3 regions of the Streptomyces sp. NBC_01171 genome follow, and region 2 is predicted to be linked to each of the others. Evidence: riboswitches for the same ligand, from Rfam matches in the RefSeq annotation. Region 2 holds a riboswitch; each other region holds the start of a gene.

The links. A riboswitch is a leader RNA that binds a small molecule or an ion and turns the genes downstream of it on or off. The one in region 2 is predicted to bind thiamine pyrophosphate.
Region 1: linked by a shared signal. The riboswitch ahead of OG448_RS08390 (thiamine ABC transporter substrate binding subunit) and the one ahead of thiO (glycine oxidase ThiO) in region 2 are both predicted to bind thiamine pyrophosphate.
Region 3: linked by a shared signal. The riboswitch ahead of thiC (phosphomethylpyrimidine synthase ThiC) and the one ahead of thiO (glycine oxidase ThiO) in region 2 are both predicted to bind thiamine pyrophosphate.

The regions. Positions count from the first base shown of each region.
Region 1 covers NZ_CP108609.1:1,847,589-1,853,872, reverse strand. The annotation lists gene rlmN (23S rRNA (adenine(2503)-C(2))-methyltransferase RlmN) at 1-661, shown strand, start outside; TPP riboswitch at 704-811, shown strand; gene OG448_RS08390 (thiamine ABC transporter substrate binding subunit) at 891-1,964, shown strand; gene OG448_RS08385 (ABC transporter permease) at 2,015-3,616, shown strand; gene OG448_RS08380 (ABC transporter ATP-binding protein) at 3,616-4,638, shown strand; gene OG448_RS08375 (LAETG motif-containing sortase-dependent surface protein) at 4,711-5,415, opposite strand; gene OG448_RS08370 (LOG family protein) at 5,574-6,284, opposite strand, start outside.
Region 2 covers NZ_CP108609.1:4,863,259-4,869,542, forward strand. The annotation lists gene pknB (Stk1 family PASTA domain-containing Ser/Thr kinase) at 1-864, opposite strand, end outside; partial or broken gene OG448_RS22410 (thiazole synthase) at 956-1,747, opposite strand; gene thiS (sulfur carrier protein ThiS) at 1,750-1,950, opposite strand; gene thiO (glycine oxidase ThiO) at 1,947-3,137, opposite strand; TPP riboswitch at 3,134-3,246, opposite strand; gene OG448_RS22425 (hypothetical protein) at 3,299-3,649, shown strand; gene OG448_RS22430 (NAD(P)/FAD-dependent oxidoreductase) at 3,728-4,915, shown strand; gene OG448_RS22435 (Rv2175c family DNA-binding protein) at 4,982-5,347, shown strand; gene thiE (thiamine phosphate synthase) at 5,452-6,099, shown strand; gene metF (methylenetetrahydrofolate reductase [NAD(P)H]) at 6,215-6,284, shown strand, end outside.
Region 3 covers NZ_CP108609.1:3,393,620-3,399,903, forward strand. The annotation lists gene OG448_RS15685 (SsgA family sporulation/cell division regulator) at 1-382, shown strand, start outside; gene OG448_RS15690 (YibE/F family protein) at 485-1,921, opposite strand; TPP riboswitch at 1,993-2,165, shown strand; gene thiC (phosphomethylpyrimidine synthase ThiC) at 2,158-3,963, shown strand; gene OG448_RS15700 (hypothetical protein) at 4,032-4,892, opposite strand; gene OG448_RS15705 (metallophosphoesterase) at 5,087-6,160, opposite strand.

The sequences.
Region 1 (6,284 bases), 3.0 Mb from region 2:
CGCCGAGATCGTGCACCAGATCGTGGACGGCATGCGCGCGCTCAGGGACGGGGAAGTACCCGGCGGCCCCGCCCGGCTCTCCAACATCGTGTTCATGGGCATGGGCGAGCCGCTCGCCAACTACAAGCGAGTGGTGGGGGCCATCAGGGCGCTCACCGACCCCGCCCCCGACGGCCTCGGCCTGTCCCAGCGCGGCATCACCGTGTCGACGGTCGGCCTCGTCCCCGCCATCCACCGCTTCGCCGACGAGGGCTTCAAGTGCCGGCTGGCGATCTCCCTGCACGCCCCCGACGACGAGCTGCGCGACACCCTCGTCCCCGTGAACACGCGGTGGAAGGTGCGTGAGGTGCTGGACGCCGGGTTCGAGTACGCGGAGAAGTCGGGCCGCCGGCTGTCCATCGAGTATGCCCTGATCCGGGACATCAACGACCAGGCGTGGCGCGGTGACCGGCTCGGCCGGATGCTCAAGGGCAGGCCCGTGCACGTCAACCTGATCCCGCTCAACCCCACCCCCGGCTCCAAGTGGACCGCCTCCCGTCCCGAGGACGAGAAGGCGTTCGTGCAGGCCATCGCCGCGCACGGCGTGCCGGTGACCGTCCGGGACACCCGCGGTCAGGAGATCGACGGGGCGTGTGGCCAGCTCGCGGCCACCGAGCGGTAACCTGGGCCGGTCAGTACAACGTCATACCAGTCATACATCTGCATATTCCGACAGGGGAGCGCCACAGCGCTGAGAGTGCGGCAACCAGGCCGCAGACCCTCTGAACCTCGCCCAGGTCATTCTGGGTAGGAAGTTCGGTCATCACTCAAGCTGTTGCGCCCTGCCCGGCCTCCCACGCGGAGTCCGGGCAGGGCCGCGTCTCTTCCTGGCCCACCCAGGAGGACCACCAGTGCACACCAAGACCTTCGTGGCCGCGGCGGTCGGCCTCGGCCTGCTCACGCTCTCCGCGTGCGGGTCCACCGACACCAAGGGGAGCGCGGACACCAAGACCGTGACCCTCGTCAGCCACGACTCGTGGGCCGCGTCCAAGAGCGTGATCGCGGACTTCGAGAAGCAGTCCGGCTACAAGGTGCGCGTCCTCAAGGACGGCGACGCCGGGCAGGCCGTCAACAAGGCGGTCCTCACCAAGGACAACCCCCAGGGCGACGTCTTCTTCGGCGTCGACAACACCCTGCTCTCCCGCGCCCTCGACAACGGCCTCTTCCAGCCGTACGCCGCCAAGGGCCTCGGCCAGGTCGACCCCGCCTTCCAGCTCGACGGGGACAGGCACCGCGTCACCCCGGTCGACCACGGCGACATCTGCGTCAACTACGACAAGGCGTACTTCACCGAGCACAAGCTGAAGCCGCCGCGCACCTTCGCCGACCTCGCGGACCCGAAGTACAAGAACCTCCTGGTCACCGAGAACGCGGCCACCTCCTCGCCCGGCCTCGGCTTCCTGCTCGGCAGCGCCGCGAGTTACGGCGACAAGGGCTGGGAGGGGTACTGGAAGAAGCTGAAGGCCAACGGCGTCAAGGTTGTCGACGGCTGGGAGCAGGCGTACTACCAGGAGTTCTCCGGCTCGTCGGAGGGCAAGAAGGCGGGCGGTGACCGGCCGCTCGTCGTGTCGTACGCCTCCTCGCCGCCTGCCGAGGTGATCTATGCCAAGAAGAAGCCGTCGACCGCCCCGACCGGCGTGGCGGACGGCACCTGCTTCCGCCAGGTCGAGTTCGCCGGCCTGCTGAACCACGCCAAGAACCCCGCGGGCGGCAAGGCGTTCCTCGACTTCCTGCTGTCGAAGCAGTTCCAGCAGGACATGCCGCTGAACATGTTCGTGTACCCGGTGATCAAGGACGCGAAGGTCCCCGCCGAGTTCACGAAGTACGGTCCCGCCGTCAAGGACCCGCAGACCATGGCGCCCGAGAAGATCGCCGCCAACCGCGACCAGTGGGTCAGCTCGTGGACGTCGCTCGTACTGAAGTAGCCGAAGCGGCCGGACGGCGAAGCCGCGGGAGCGCGGCGCGGCTGGGGCTCATGGCCCTGCCCGTCGCGTTCTTCGCGCTGTTCTTCGCCTGGCCCGTCGCCGCGATCACCGCGCGCGGGCTCAAGGCCGACGGCACCTGGCACCTCGGGCGGTTCGCCGAGGTGCTGGGCCGCTCCGACATCCGGCACGTGCTGTGGTTCACCACCTGGCAGGCGCTCGCCTCCACCGCGCTCACCCTGCTGATCGCGCTGCCCGCCGCCTGGGTCTTCGCCCGGCTGGAGTTCCCCGGCAAACAGGTGCTGCGGGCCGTGGTCACCGTGCCGTTCGTGCTGCCCACGGTGGTCGTCGGCACCGCGTTCCTCGCCCTGGTCGGCCACGGCGGACTGCTGGACGAGCTCTGGGGCGTCCGCCTGGACACCACGGTGTGGGCGATCCTGCTGGCGCACGTCTTCTTCAACTACGCCGTCGTCGTCCGCACCGTCGGCGGGCTCTGGGGACAGCTCGACCCCCGGCAGGAGGAGGCCGCCCGGATGCTCGGCGCCTCCCCGCTGCGCGCCTGGCGCCAGGTGACCCTCCCCGCGCTGGCCCCCGCCGTGGCCGCCGCCGCGCTGATGGTCTTCCTGTTCACCTTCACCTCCTTCGGCGTGGTCCAGATCCTCGGCGGCCCCACCTTCTCCACCCTGGAGGTGGAGATCTACCGCCAGACCTCCGAGGTCTTCGACCTGACCACGGCCGCCGTCCTCACCCTGGTGCAGTTCGCCGCGGTCGGCGCGATCCTCGCCGTGCACGCCTGGACGGTACGGCGCCGGGAGACCGCGCTGCGCCTGGTCGACGCCTCCGTCACCGCCCGCCGTCCGCGCGGCGCCGGCCAGTGGGCGCTGCTCGGCGGGGTGCTGGCCACCGTCGCGGTGCTGCTGGTGCTGCCGCTCGGCGTGCTGGTGCGCCGCTCGCTGGACGCGCCGGGCTTCGCCTACTACCGGGCGCTGTCCGACGCCGACGGCGGTACGTTCCTGGTGGCGCCGCTGCACGCGGTGTGGACCTCGCTGGAGTACGCGGTCGCCGCCACCGGTATCGCCCTGGTGGTCGGCGCCCTGGCCGCCGCCGCGCTGGCCCGCCGGGACGCGGGCCGGCTGATGCGCGGGTTCGACGCGCTGCTGATGCTGCCGCTCGGCGTCTCCGCCGTGACGGTCGGCTTCGGCTTCCTGATCGCGCTGGACGAGCCGCCGCTGGACCTGCGCCAGTCCTGGTTCCTGGTCCCGCTCGCCCAGGCGCTGGTCGGCGCGCCTTTCGTCGTACGGACCATGCTGCCGGTGCTGCGGGCGGTGGACACCCGGCTCCGGGAGGCGGCGGCCGTGCTCGGTGCCTCGCCCTGGCGGGTGTGGCGGGAGGTCGATCTTCCGCTGGTGCGGCGGGCGTTGCTGATCGCGGCGGGGTTCGCGTTCGCGGTGTCGCTCGGTGAGTTCGGGGCGACCGTGTTCATCGCCCGGCCCGACAACCCCACGCTGCCGGTCGCGGTGGCCCGGCTGCTGAGCCGGCCGGGGGAGCTGAACTACGGCCAGGCGATGGCCCTTTCCACGATTCTCATGGTGGTCTGCGCGGCCGCGCTGCTCGTACTGGAGCGGCTGCGCACCGACCGGACGGGGGAGTTCTGATGCTGCTGAGCCTCGAGGAGGCGACCGTCCGTCTCGGCGGGCGGCCGGTGCTCGACACGGTGGACCTGGGTGTCGCCGAGCATGAGGTGGTGTGCGTGCTCGGGCCCAGCGGCAGCGGCAAGTCGACCCTGCTGCGGAGCGTGGCCGGACTCCAACCCCTGGACGGCGGACGGGTGTTGCTCGACGGCCGCGACCAGGCTGGTGTGCCCGCGCACCGGCGCGGGGTCGGCCTGATGTTCCAGGACCACCAGCTCTTCCCGCAGCGGGACGTGGGCGGCAACGTCGCCTTCGGGCTCCGTATGCACGGCATGCCGAAGAGTCAACGGGATGTTCAGGTAACGGAGTTGCTGGAGCTGGTCGGGCTGCCCGGCGCGGCCCGGCGGGCGGTGGCCGGGCTGTCGGGCGGTGAGCAGCAGCGGGTGGCCCTGGCGCGGGCGCTCGCGCCCCGGCCGAGGCTGCTGATGCTGGACGAGCCGCTCGGGCAGTTGGACCGCTCGCTGCGGGAGCGGCTGGTGGTCGAACTCCGTGAACTCTTCAGCCGGTTGGGCACCACCGTGCTCGCTGTCACCCACGACCAGGGCGAGGCGTTCGCGTTGGCCGACCGGGTGGTGGTGATGCGGGACGGGCGGATCGCGCAGTCCGGGACCCCGCTGGAGGTGTGGCGCAGGCCGGCCGACGCCTTCGTGGCCCGGTTCCTCGGCTTCGAGAACGTGGTCCCGGCGAGCGTGACCGGGACGGCCGCCGACACTCCCTGGGGCAAGCTGCCCGTGCCCGAGGGGTCACCGCAGGGCGCCGTGGAGCTGCTGGTGCGGCCCGCCGGGGTGCGGCTGGTGGCCGCCGGTGAGGGCCTGGCCTGCACGGTGACCGCCCGCACCTTCAAGGGCACCCATGTGGCGCTCCGGCTCCAGCCCCAGGACGGAGGCCCGCACCTGGAGGCGGCCTGTCCGCTGCGCGAGGCACGGGAGACCGGCGCCGAGACCGGGGTGGAGTTCGACGCGGCGGAGACCGTCGTCCTCGGCTGACGCGCGAAAAGACAGCGGCCCGCCCCCGTGCGTGACGGGGACGGGCCGGATGTCGGTACGGCGGGCGGAGCGTCAGCTACCGCTCTTCGCGCCACGGCGGCGCATGCCGAAGTACACCGCGCCACCGCCGACGACGACGAGGGCACCGGCGACACCGGCGATCAGACCGGTGTTGGAGTTCGCACCGGTCTCGGCGAGGTTGGAGTCACCGATCGCCGCGGAGGGGGCGTTGCTCGGCGCCTCGGACACCGGGGCGGCGGCGCTGCTGCTCTCGCTCGCGGACGGGGTGGCGCTGTCCTCGGCCGGCGTGGACGCGGACGGGGTCGGCGCCGGGGACTCGGAGGCGGGCGGCGTGGGGGAGGGGGACTCCTCCTTCTTGCACGCGGTCGCCGGAGCCGTCAGGTTGGGCTCGATGTTCTTGTTGTCGATGAAGCGGGGCACGTTGACGTTGATGCGGTAGACCGCACCGGGCGCCCAGTCCTCGTCGAAGACGATCGTGGCACCCTCCTTGGTGCCCGTCACGACCTGCTCGCCGATCTTCTTCTCGTCGGCGCCGTTGTTCTCCAGGAACACCGAGACGGTGGCCTTCTGGCCGGAGAAGTCGCGGTCGGTGACGGTGATCTGGCCCTTCTCACCCTTGCACGTGGCCTCGGCCTTGAACTCGCTGATGTTGCACGCGAGAGCCTGACCGGAGACACCCAGGACCAGGGCGGCCGACGCGGAGGCCAGGCCCAGGATGCGCACGGAGCGGCGCGCGTTACGGCGGGATATGGACAAGTCATGTCCTTTGCTGAGTGCAGAACTGCGGGGGGGCAGAGGGGAGTTGGAGCGGCGGACGGAGCGGAGCCCCAGCCTCCCCACAAGACACACAGGTTTATAAGCGCGCCATAAGCATGTCAATGCGTAGGCGGCCAACGGGCGTTGACTTTACCTTCTTATTGCTCGGCGAGACGTTTCAACGCGTCGGAAGCCAGCTCGATCCGGCCAACCAGGGCGATACGGGACTCCATCGGCCGTTCCCGTGCCAACGCCCGCAGCAGTGGCCAGGTGGGGAGCTTCCTGGTCCAGTGCTCCTCGTCCACCAGCACCATGGGCGTCGGATTGCCGCGCGAGCCGTAGTAGTTGGGGGTGGCGTTGTCGAAGATCTCCTGTACGGTCCCGGCCGCGCCCGGCAGGAACACCACCCCGGCGTTGGAGCGGGCCAGCAGGCCGTCCTCGCGCGTGGCGTTGGCGAAGTACTTGCCGAGGTGGGAGGCGAACGCGTTGGGCGGCTCGTGGCCGTAGAACCAGGTCGGGATGCCCACCGACTCAGCCCCGTCCGGCCAGCGTTCCCGTACCTCGAAGGCGGCCCGCGCCCAGTCCGTCACGGACGGGGTGAACGAGGGTGCCTTGGCCAGAATCCGCAGGGCCTCGGTCAGCATCCCGTCCTCGAACGGCGCCGCGTACGCACCGAGGTTGGCCGCCTCCATCGCGCCCGGACCACCCCCGGTCGCCACCGTGAAGCCCGCACGGGCCAGTTCGCGGCCGAGCCGGGCCGCACCCGCGTACTCCTCGGTGCCGCGGGCCATCGCGTGGCCGCCCATGACGCCCACCACCCGAGCGCCGGTGAGGAGTTCGTCCAGCGCGTCGGAGACGGAGTCGTCGTG
Region 2 (6,284 bases):
CAGCGCGTCGAGCTGCTCCTCGGTGAGCGTGCCGCGCACCCGCAGCACCTCGCCGAGCAGCGCGGCCGCGTCCGCGGGGCGCAGGGCCGGGGTGCGGGCGGTGGCGGCGGCCACCAGCCCGTCCAGCTCGGGGGCCAGGCCCGGCGCCAGCGCCGAGGGCGGGGGTACGTCGTCGTTCAGGTGCTTGTAGATGACCTGGGCGGGGGAGTCCCCGGAGTGCGGCTTGGCGCCGGTCAGCATCTCGTAGAGCACGACACCGCAGGCGTACACGTCCACGCGCGGGTCGGCGGTGCCCTGCTCGATCTGCTCCGGGGCCAGGTAGGAGACGGTGCCGAGGACCGAGCCGGTGGTGCTGGTGACCGTGTCGACCGAGCGCACCAGGCCGAAGTCGGCGACCTTGACCCGGCCGTCGTCCCCGATCAGCACGTTCTCCGGCTTCATGTCCCGGTGCACGAACCCGGCCCGGTGGGCGGCGCCGAGCGCGGCGAGCACCGGCTCCACGATGTCCAGGGCCGCCCTCGGCCGCAGCGCGCCCCGCTCGCGCAGCACGTCGCGCAGGGTGCACCCGGCGACGTACTCCATGGCCAGGTAGACGTAACCCCCGTCGGTGCCCTGGTCGAAGACCTGCACCACGTTGGGGTGGGACAACCGGGCGACCGATTTGGCCTCGCGGATGAACCGGTCCACGAACCCGCCGTCGGCGGCCAGCGCCGGATGCATCACCTTGAGCGCCAGGACCCGGTCCAGCCGGATGTCCAGGGCCCGGTAGACGGTCGCCATCCCGCCGACGGCGATCCGCGCCTCGACGCGATAGCGGCCGTCGAGCACCTGGCCGAGGAGGGGGTCCGAGAGGGTCGTATCCACGCGGGCGAGTCTACGAGGGGTGCGCGGGGGCGGCGCCCGCTGCGCCGTCCGGGTGAGCGGCTGCAGCAGAGCTGTGACCGTCCGGCGAGGTGAACGCGGGGCGCTCGGGGTCGAGGTCCGCGCGCCCCTCGGCAGGGGAGGACGCCCGCGCGAAATGGCGGCGCGGGATGCGTCCGGCCAGCCGCGCCAGGTGTCCCGCGTGCACGGCGTGCCGCATGGCCGTGGCCATCGTCTCGGGGTCCTGCGCACGGGTGACGGCCGAGGCGAGCATCACACCGGCGCACCCCAGCTCCATCGCCAGCGCCACGTCGGAGGCCGTGCCGGCCCCGGCGTCCAGGATCACCGGGACGTACGACTGCTCCATGATCAGCTCGAAGTTGTGCGGGTTGCGGATGCCGAGCCCGGAGCCGATCGGGGAGCCCAGCGGCATCACGGCCGCGCACCCCACGTCCTGGAGTCTGCGGGCCAGCACCGGGTCGTCGTTGGTGTAGGGCAGCACGGTGAAGCCGTCGTCGACCAGCGTCTCGGCCGCGTCCAGCGTCTCCACCGGGTCCGGCAGCAGCGTCCGTTCGTCGGCCACGACCTCCAGCTTCACCAGGTCGGTGCCGAGCGCCTCGCGCGCCAGCCGGGCGGTCAGCACCGCCTCCCCGGCGGTGAAGCAGCCCGCGGTGTTGGGCAGCACGCGGATGCCGAGCTTCTCCAGCACCGACAGCACCGAGCCGTGTGCGCCGGGGTCGACCCGGCGCATCGCCACCGTGGTCAGCTCGGTGCCGGACGCGATCAGCGAGCGCTCCAGCACGTCCAGGCTGGGGGCTCCGCCGGTGCCCATGATCAGCCGGGAGCCGAGGGTCAGGTCGCCGAGGACCAGGGGATCGACGGTCATGGTCAGCCTCCCTGCACGGCGGTGAGGATCTCGACCCGGTCGCCCTCGGCGAGGCCGGTCTCGGCCCACCGGGTGCGCGGGACCACGGTCTCGTTGACGGCGGCGGCCACCCCGGAGGGCGCCGGGGTGAGCACGCGTACGACGGCGTCCAGGGCGGTGCCGGGCGCCACCTCGCGGCGCTCGCCGTTGACGGAGATATTCATGCGGAGTGCTCCAGGGTCGCGGTGCGGGCGTCGGTGGCGAAGCGGTGCGGGGTGAAGGGGCGGGCCACCTCGGGCAGGCCCGCGCCGCACAGCACGTCGGCCATGACGTCCCCGGTGACGGGCGTGAGCAGCACGCCGTTGCGGTGGTGCCCGGTGGCCAGCAGCAGGCCGTCGAGGCCCGAGGGGCCGAGCAGCGGGGCGTTGTCGGGGGAGCCGGGGCGCAGCCCGGCCAGGGTCTCGGTGAGCGGCAGCTCGGTGATGCCGGGTACCAGCTCATGGGCGTCGCGCAGCAGCTCGTACACCCCGCCCGCGGTCACCGTGGTGTCGTAGCCCAGCTCCTCGCTGGTCGCGCCGATCACCAGCTCGCCGTTCTCGCGCGGCACCAGGTACACCGGTCCGCCGCGCACCACGGCCCGCACGGTACGGCTCAGGAACGGCCGGTACCGGGGCGGTACCGACAGCCGCAGTACCTGCCCCTTCACCGGGCGCACCGGCGGTACGAGCGCCTCGGGCACCCCCTCCAGGCGCCCGCTCAGGCTGCCGCCCGCCAGCACCACCTGCCCCGCGGCCAGCGCGGTGCCGTCCGCCGTGGTGACCCCGGTGGCCCGGCCCCCGGCCACGTCGAGCCGCGCGGCCCAGGTGCGGTGGAAGACCACCCCGGCCCGCTCGCAGGCGGCGAGCAGCGCGGCCGCCAGCCGCCGGGGGTCGATCTGGTGGTCGCCGTCGGCCCGCAGCCCGCCGCGCACACCGGGCGCCAGCATGGGCTCCAGCCGCCGGCACTCCCGCCCGGACAGCCACTCGGAGTCCAGCCCGCAGCGGAGCTGGAGGTCGTGCACCTCGCGGAGCTGGGCGCGGTCGTCGGTGTCGAAGGCGACGGCCAGCGTGCCCGAGCGGCGGTAGCCCAGATCGTGGCCGGTGGCCTCGGTCAGCTCGGCGGCGAACTCGGGATAGCGGCGCGCGGAGGCCAGGTTGAGGGCGAGCAGACCCTCCTCGCCGTGGTGCAGCTCGGTGACCGCGGCCAGCATCCCGGCCGCGACCCGCGCGGCCCCGCCGCCGGGCTCGGGGTCCACGACGGCGGCGGTGAGCCCCCGCCCGGCCGCGCGCCAGGCGGTGACCAGGCCGATGATCCCGCCCCCGACGACGAGGACGTCCGGGGCACCGGGTTGTTCGGACGTACGTGACGGCATGGACGTCTCGCCCCTCCCTTCGCCGGCATGACCCGGATCAGGTTCGTACGGTCGGAGGCCGCCAGCCTCCCTCTCAGCCCGGTGCGTCCGGGCTCCCGCGAGTGCTTGTACGGTGGCCAGCCTAGCCGCCCGCCCAGCTCACCCGTAAGGGAGCCCTCGCCATGCCACGCTCGCTCGACGGACTCACCCTCGCCCCCGTGGCGGACCAGGCACCGGGCCAGGTGGGCACCGGGACCCGGTTCGCCTACCACGAGAGCGACGGGCGGATCTGGGCCGAGTATGCGGGCGGCGACATCGCGCGCGGCCACCTCGTCGGCACCCGCGCCGGGGACCGGCTGGACTTCCGCTACGTGCAGCTCCGGCACGACGGCACCACCGCCTCCGGGCACTGCGTCTCCACCGTGGTCGAGCTGCCCGACGGCCGGGTCCGGCTGGAGGAGGAGTGGGAGTGGGAATCCGGGCCGGGGGCGGGCACCAGCGTGGTGGAAGAGGTCGGTGCCGCCGCGCACTGACTGACGGTGGGTCAGGTGACTTAGGGTGGCGATGTGAGCGAGCAGAGATCTTCGGAGGGTTCGGTACAGGAACGGCGCGTGGTCGTCGTCGGGGCGGGGATGGCCGGGGTGCAGACCGCCGTCGCCCTGCGCGAACAGGGCTTCACCGGCCCTGTCACCCTGATCGGCGCCGAGCCGCACCAGCCGTACGACCGGCCCCCGCTGTCCAAGGCCATCCTGCTGGGCACCGCCGACGGTTCCGCCTTCGACGTGGACTTCGCCTCGCTCGACATCGACCTCCGGCTCGGCTGCGAGGCGTTCGGCGTCCGCCCCGCCGACCACGAACTGGACACCGCCGCCGGGCCCGTCCCGTACGACGTGCTGGTTCTCGCCACCGGCGCCGAACCCGTCCGGCTGCCCGGCACCGACCAGGCGCCCGGCGTGCACCTGCTGCGCACCCTGGACGACGCCGAGCGGCTGCGCCCGGTGCTGGCCGCGCAGCACGACGTGGTGGTCGTCGGCGCGGGCTGGATCGGCGCCGAGTTCGCCACCGCCGCCCGGGAGGCGGGCTGCGCGGTGACCGTCGTCGAGGCCGCCGACCGCCCGCTGGCCGGAGCACTGCCCGCCGAGGTCGCCGCCCCGATGACCGCCTGGTACGCCGACGGCGGCGTCACCCTGCGCACCGGCGCCCGGGTGGCGGCCGTCGAGCCCGGCGCGGTGGTGCTGGACGACGGCGTCCGGCTGCCCTCCGACGCGGTCGTGGTCGGCATCGGCGCCCACCCCGCCACCGGCTGGCTGGCCGGCTCCGGCATCGCCCTCGGCCCGCACGGCGACGTGCTGGCCGACGACCGGCTGCGCACCTCCGCCGAGGACGTGTACGCGGTCGGCGACTGCACATCCTTCCCCTCGGCCCGCTACGCCGAGCGGCTCCTCGTCCACCACTGGGACAACGCCCTCCAGGGCCCCCGTACGGTCGCCGCCGACATCCTGGGCGAGGAGGCGGCGCCCTACGACCCGGTGCCGTACTTCTGGTCCGAGCAGTTCGGGCGGTTCGTGCAGTACGCGGGCCACCACGCGGCCGCCGACCGCACGGTGTGGCGCGGCGACCCGGCCGACCCCGCCTGGACCGTGTGCTGGCTGCGCGAGGGCCGCCTGGTGGCCCTGCTGGCGGTGGGCCGCCCCCGCGACCTGGCCCAGGGCAGACGGCTGATCGAGGCGGGCCGGCTGATGGACGCCGAGGCCCTGACCGACCCCGCGCTCCCGCTGAAGCAGGCCGTCGTCGAGTAGCGCGGGGGCACGTGCGCGCAGTGGCCCGACTACCGGCTGTCGGTGGGGGATGGCAGGCTAGATGTCGTGACCGAGATTGACACCAAGATCGACGCTCTTGTCCCCGCCTGGCTCACCCTCCCCGACATCGCCGAAAAGCTCGATGTCGAGGTGACGCGTGTACGGCAGTTGGTCAAGGAGGGCCAGCTCATCGCCGTACGCCGCGGTGAGAACCGCGCGCTGCACGTCCCCGCCGCCTTCATCGACGAGGACAAGGTCGTCAAGGGCCTCACCGGCACCCTGACGCTCCTGCGGGACAACGGTTTCACGGTCGAAGAGATGATCGAATGGCTCTTCACCCCGGACCCCTCCCTGCCCGGCACCCCCGCGCAGGCCCTCAGTGAGAACCGCGGCACGGAGGTGAAGCGCCGGGCCCAGGCGCTGGCCGTCTGACCCACCGCGCCCAGACCCTGTCGTCAGAGTCCCGCCTGCGGGACTCTGACGACAGCGCCCGCACGCAGCACGACCCGCACACCGAACACCGGGGGACCCACCGCATGCCCGACACCGCCCGCGCCCGCCTCGCCGACGCCCGGCTCTACCTCTGCACGGACGCCCGCAAGGAGCAGGGCGACCTCGCCGAGTTCCTGGACGCGGTCCTGGCCGGCGGTGTCGACATCGTCCAGTTGCGCGACAAGGGCATGGAGGCCGCCGAGGAGCTGGCCCACCTGGAGGTGTTCGCCGACGCCTGCGCCCGGCACGGCAAGCTGCTCGCGGTCAACGACCGGGCCGACGTGGCCCACGCGGCCGGAGCCGACGTGCTCCACCTCGGCCAGGGTGACCTCCCGGTGCCCGCAGCCCGCGCGATCCTCGGCGACCGGGTCCTGATCGGCCGCTCCACCCACGCCGAGACGGAGGCCGCGGCGGCCGCCGTGCAGGACGGCGTGGACTACTTCTGCACCGGCCCCTGCTGGCCCACCCCCACCAAGCCCGGCCGCCACGCCCCCGGCCTCGACCTGGTCCGGTACACCGCGAGCCTGAACACCGAGCGCCCCTGGTTCGCCATCGGCGGCATCGACCGGACCAACCTGGACGAGGTGCTCGACGCGGGCGCCCGCCGGGTGGTCGTGGTCCGCGCGCTCACCGGCGCGGACGATCCCGGTGCCGCGGCGGCGGAGTTCGCCAAGCGGCTCCGCGAGATCTGAGCGGGCGCCGTCCCAGGGAAGGAAGCCGTCCCAAGGGATGGACAAGGGCCCGGCAATTCGGCCAAATCGCCGGGGTCCGGTTGGGTCACCGCCCACCCGTGGCTAACCTGCGGGTATGGCCCTCGGAACCGCATCCACCAGGACTGATCGCGCCCGGACCGTCCGGGACATCCTCGCCACCGGCA
Region 3 (6,284 bases), 1.5 Mb from region 2:
TTCCTTCCGAATTCCGGTGGAGTTGCGCTACGAGACGAGTGATCCCTATGCGGTGCGGCTCACCTTCCATCTGCCCGGTGACGCCCCGGTGACCTGGGTCTTCGGCCGGGAGTTGATGATCGACGGGGTCGGCCGGCCGTGCGGCGAGGGGGATGTGCACATCTCCCCCGTCGACTGCGAGGTGCTGGGCGAGGTGCTGATCCGGCTTCAGGTGGGTGGCGACCAGGCGCTGTTCCGCTCCTCGACGCCGCCGCTCGTGGCGTTCCTCGACCGCACCGACAAGCTGGTGCCGCTCGGGCAGGAGGGTGCGCTGGCCGACTTCGACACCCACCTCGACGAGGCGCTGGGCCGCATCCTGGCCGAGGAGCAGAGCGCGGGCTGAAGCGGCGGGGCCGAGGGGAGCCGAGCGCTCGACCGGGCTCCGGGAACCTTTGAAGAAACGCTTCTGCAAGGGTTCGGGGTCCGGCACCCCCCGGCGCCCCGCTCAGCGCTTCCGGCGCCGCCCCCGGCCGCCCGACGCCGCGACGGGCTGGGCGCCCGCCGGAGCCGCCGTACCGGCCGCGGGACGGTCGGCCGAGACGACCAGGGCGGCGAGCGCGGTGGTGACCGGTACCGAGGCGACCAGGCCGATCGAGCCGACCAGCGTGCGCACGATCTCCTCCGCGACCAGCTCGCTGGTGGCCACGGTGCCCACGCCGCTCTGCGCGATGGAGAACAGCAGCAGTAGAGGCAGCGCGGCGCCCGCGTAGGCGAGGACCAGGGTGTTGACGACGGATGCGATGTGGTCGCGGCCGATGCGGATTCCCGCCCGGTACAGCCCGCGCCAGCCCATCGAGGGGTTGGCCTCGTGCAGTTCCCACACGGCCGAGGTCTGGGTGACCGTCACATCGTCCAGCACGCCCAGCGAGCCGATGATGACGCCCGCGAGCAGCAGACCGCTCATGTCGATCGACGGGTAGAGCCCGTGGATCAGGCCGGTGTTGTCGTCCGTGTTGCCGGTGAGTGCGGCCCAGCCGATGAACTGCGAGCCGAGGACGCCGATCAGCAGCAGCGAGACCAGGGTGCCGAGCACCGCCACGGAGGTCCGGGCGGAGAGGCCGTGGCACATGTACAGGGCGATGAGCATGATCGCGCTCGACCCGACCACGGCCACCAGCAGCGGGTCCGAGCCCTGGAGCACCGCGGGCAGGATGAACAGGGTCAGCACCAGGAAGCTGACCGCCAGGGCCACCAGCGCCATGACGCCGCGCAGCCGGCCCACCACCACGACGGCGACCGCGAAGATCCCGGCGAGCAGTGCCATGGGGAACTTGCGGTCCAGATCGGTGACCGCGTACTGGAGCTCCTTCGGCGCCTTGGGCTCGTAGGCGACCACGACCTTGTCGCCCTGGTGCAACTGCCGGGTCTGGTCCGGCTGCACCAGCTCGGTGAAGGTACGGCCCCGGTCCTTGCCGGTGTCGACCCGGACCGTCGCCTTCCTGCAGGGGCCCTTCTTGTCCTCCTGGGTGGCCGGACCGGTGCCCGTGGCGGAGGGATCGCTGACGGGGGCCCGCCCGCCCGCGCCGCCCACCTGGCAGCTCACCGAGGTGACCTGGGTGACGGTGGCCTGTTGCGTCTGGCGGTCGAAGCCCACGCCGGTGCGCTGGTGCGGGGGCGCGCCTCCGGGCCACAGCACCACCAGACCCACGACGACGGCCGCGCTGAACGGGATCAGGATGGCCGCGATGACCTTGCGCAGATGCTGGGAGACCGGCGCGGCCGGGCCGTGACTGTGGGAGTGGCCGTGCCCGCCTCCCGAGCCGTGCCCGCCATGCCCGTGCCCGCCGTGCCCACGTCCACTCCCGTCGCCGGGACCTGGTCCGGAGCCGGGCCGGTGGGCCGGGCCGGGAGGAGGATAGGGAGGCTGCTGCGTCGTGGTCACGGCCCGATCATTGCAAGAACCGGGGAGGCCCACTGTTCATCCCGTCACATGGGGCGCTAGCGTGGAGGCACCTTTGCACACGCGGGAGCTCGGAGCACCGGGCTGAGAGGGCGCTGACCTCCGTCGTTGCGATGTTTCACGTGGAACGTGGTTCAACGGGAACATCTGCGGACGGGAATCGCTGCGTCGACCGCCGAACCTGTTACCGGGTAATGCCGGCGTAGGGAGTAGGTCTCATGACCAACAAGGACGCACGCACGCCTGCCTCCACACAGAACGCGACGAACAGCTCGTCGGGCGAGGAGGCCGGGAAGTCCATCGGCTGGCACAAGGCGTATGTCGCGGGTTCGCGCCCCGACCTGCGCGTGCCGGTCCGTCAGGTGCACCTCACCAACGGGCGGTCGGTCACGCTGTACGACACCTCCGGCCCGTACACCGATCCGGAAACCGACACCGATGTCCGCCGGGGGCTCGCCCCGTTGCGGGAGAACTGGATCGTCGCCCGTGGCGACACCGAGGAGTACGCGGGCCGTCCGGCCCGCCCCGAGGACGACGGGATCAAGCACACCTCGCCGCGTGGCGGGCTGCGCAACCTGGACGCCGTCTTTCCGGGACGGCCCCGCCAGCCCCGGCGGGGGCGCGCGGGCCGGGCGGTCACGCAGCTCGCGTACGCCCGCCAGGGGGAGATCACGCCCGAGATGGAGTTCGTGGCGCTCCGGGAGAACGTCGCTCCCGAGGTGGTCCGCGACGAGATCGCGGCGGGCCGCGCCGTGCTGCCCGCCAATGTGAACCACCCGGAGATCGAGCCGATGATCATCGGCAAGCGGTTCCTGGTGAAGGTCAACGCCAACATCGGCAATTCGGCGGTCACTTCCTCGATCGAGGAGGAGGTGGAGAAGATGACGTGGGCGACCCGCTGGGGCGCGGACACGGTCATGGACCTCTCCACCGGCCGCAACATCCACACCACCCGCGAATGGGTGCTGCGCAACTCCCCCGTGCCCATCGGCACCGTGCCGCTCTACCAGGCGCTGGAGAAGGTCGACGGCCGGGCCGAGGAGCTGACCTGGGAGATCTACAAGGACACGGTGATCGAGCAGGCCGAACAGGGCGTGGACTACATGACGGTGCACGCCGGTGTGCGGCTGCCGTACGTCCCGCTCACGGCGAACCGGAAGACCGGCATCGTCTCGCGCGGTGGCTCGATCATGGCCGCCTGGTGCCTGGCGCACCACAAGGAGTCGTTCCTGTACGAGAACTTCGAGGAGCTCTGCGAGATCCTCGCCGCCTACGACGTCACCTACTCGCTCGGTGACGGTCTGCGGCCCGGGTCGATCGCGGACGCCAACGACGAGGCGCAGTTCGCGGAGTTGCGCACGCTCGGAGAACTCAACCGGATCGCCAGGTGTTTCGATGTACAGACGATGATCGAGGGCCCCGGTCACGTCCCGATGCACAAGATCAAAGAGAACATCGACCTTCAGCAGGAGATCTGCGATGAAGCTCCGTTCTACACGCTCGGCCCGCTGACCACCGACGTCGCACCGGCCTACGACCACATCACCTCCGGTATCGGCGCCGCGATGATCGCCTGGTGGGGCACGGCGATGCTCTGCTACGTCACGCCCAAGGAGCACCTGGGCCTGCCGAACCGGGACGACGTCAAGACCGGCGTCATCACCTACAAGATCGCCGCCCATGCGGCCGACCTCGCCAAGGGGCACCCCGGCGCCCAGGAGTGGGACGACGCGCTCTCGGACGCCCGCTTCGAGTTCCGGTGGGAGGACCAGTTCAACCTCGCCCTGGACCCGGACACGGCACGGGAGTTCCACGACGAGACGCTGCCGGCGGAACCCGCCAAGACGGCCCACTTCTGCTCCATGTGCGGGCCGAAGTTCTGCAGCATGAAGATCTCGCAGGACATCCGGCGCGAACACGGCGGCAACCGGGCCGAGATCGAGGAGGGCATGGCGAGGAAGTCCCTGGAGTTCGCGGCCAAGGGCAACCGGGTCTACCTGCCGATCGCGGACGACCGGTCCTAGAGGGTGCCTCGTTGATCAGTCATGGTCAACGAGACGCCCCCTAGCCGGACCGGGCACCGGCCGGGCTGCTAGTCCGGCTGGTGTTCCGGGCCGCCGAAGTCCGGGCTCGAGTAGTCCGGGCTGCTGAAGCGGGGCCGGTCGGTGGCCGTGCCGTCGTCGGGGCTGGTGAAGCCGGGGCGGCCGTAGCCCAGGCGCGGCATCCGGCTCGGGCCGGGGGCCGGCAGGGGCTGGGCGGCGGGGGCGCCGGGCTGGGCGAGGGCGTCCCGGAGGAAGGGCAGGATGCCGCGTTCCAGCAGGGCGTCCCGCCACTCCTCCTGTGCCCTCGCCACCGCCTCGCGGGCCTCCGCCTGGGCGGCGGCCTCGGCGGAGGAGCTGTTGCGCAGCGCGGTGAGCAGCAGCGCCACCCCGGCGGCCAGGATCGCCGCCGCCGTCACGGCGCCGAAGACCCAGCCGACGGTGACCATGGTCCGGCCGAACTGCTGGCCGGGGGCGACCATCCGCAGGATGTAGCCGACCAGCAGGAAGATCACGGCGGCCGTCCCCGCGAGCACGGGGGCGAGGACGGCGACCATCGCGCTGGCGCCCGCACCGGCGGCCTCGGCCGTCTCACCTAGGGCGGCGGCGAGCCCGAGGGCGCCCGACTCCGCCTCCGCCGGGGCGGTTTCGGTGACGGCCGTCTCGGCGGCCGGTGCCGGATGGCGCAGTTCCTCGCGGGCCTTGACGTAGTGCTGGTACTCGGCGGCGGCGGCCGCCGTGATGAGAGCCGTGGCGCTGAGCGCCATCGTGCGCAACTGCTCGGGGTTGAGCCGCTGTCCGACGGCGGACAGCTCCGGGTGTTCGGGTGCGGAGCGCAGCGCCTCATCGAGGAGCCGCTCGAATTCCCGGCGGTCCTCGCTCAGCAGGTGCTGCGGAACGCTGTTCATGTGCATCCCCCGATGCTCCGTAGGGCTTGGGGCTCGCATGGGGACGAGCCGTCGGGCAGAAACGGAGGGGAGCCTGCTACGGATAAGCCGATGGTAGAGCTGTCATACCGCACGGAGACAGGGGGTTGCCGGAAATTGCGGCGATGCCCGATGCCGGTTCCGCGCCGTCCCGGTCCGGTGCCGGGCGGCGCGGTGAAGGGTCAGGCGCCCAGCGGGAGTTGCTGGACCAGCAGCTTTCCGGCCATGGTCACGCCGCCGTCCATGGCGATGGCGAGGCCGTCGGCGTAGACGTGCGGACCCTCGACGTGGGGCTCGCCCCGCTCCTCGCCCTCCTCGGAACCGACCTGGCCGAGCAGGTAGGGGATCGGGCTGTGGCCGTGAACGACCCGGGAGCCGCCGTACGTATCCAGGAGGGACCGCACGGCGTCGGCGCCGCCCTCGTCGCGAAAGGAGAAGCGCTTGGTGAACTTGCGGAACAGGTCCCAGACCTCGTCCGCGTCGTTGCGGGTCAGCGCCTCGCGGACGGTGTCGTTGACCGCCTCGATCGAGTCACCGTAGTCGAGGTAGGCGGTGGTGTCGGAGTGGAGCAGCAGATGGCCGTCGACCTCCTCGACCGCGTCGAGCCGGGCCATCCACTGCAGGTGGTGGTCCTGGAGACGGTCCATGTCGGTCTTCTGGCCGCCGTTGAGCAGCCAGGCCGCCTGGAAGGTGGCGGTGCCCGCGCCGGAGTTGACCGGGGTGTCGCCGAACCGCTTGGCGCCCAGCAGCAGCAGCTCGTGGTTGCCCATGAGCGCCTTGCAGTAGCCGCCGGCCGCCGCGGCCTCGGCGGACAGCCGCATCACGAGATCGATGACGCCGATGCCGTCCGGGCCCCGGTCGGTGAAGTCGCCGAGGAACCACAGCCGGGCGGTGCCCGCGCACCACTGGCCGTCCTCGTCGACCAGGCCCTTCTCCCGCAGCGCGCTCAGCAGCTCCTCGATGTAGCCGTGGACGTCGCCCACGACGAACAGCGGGCCAGGACCTGCTTCGGGCTGCGGCGCCGGGGCGGGAGCGGGCTCGACGGGCGGCGGAAGGGTGTCGCCGCGCTGGATGACCGGCAGGTCGCGCTCGGTCGGGGTGTACCCGTCGGGGTGCTCCTCCTCGTGCGGAGGGACGACGTCACCGGGGTGCACGTCGGCGTACGGACCGGTCTCATGGACGTACGCGGGCACCCGGAAGTCGCGCAACGTCGCCGTACGCTCCGTCTCGGGTCCCAGACCGGCCCCCTGAGTCATCAGACCCCTCCACCATCGCGCCGAAGCTGCACCGCTTCGGACTGCCTGGTCGCAGCGGCCCGCGGTGTCGTGCGCCCATCATAGGAATGCGCGTCGCGCCATGTGATGACCCAGGGGTGGTGAA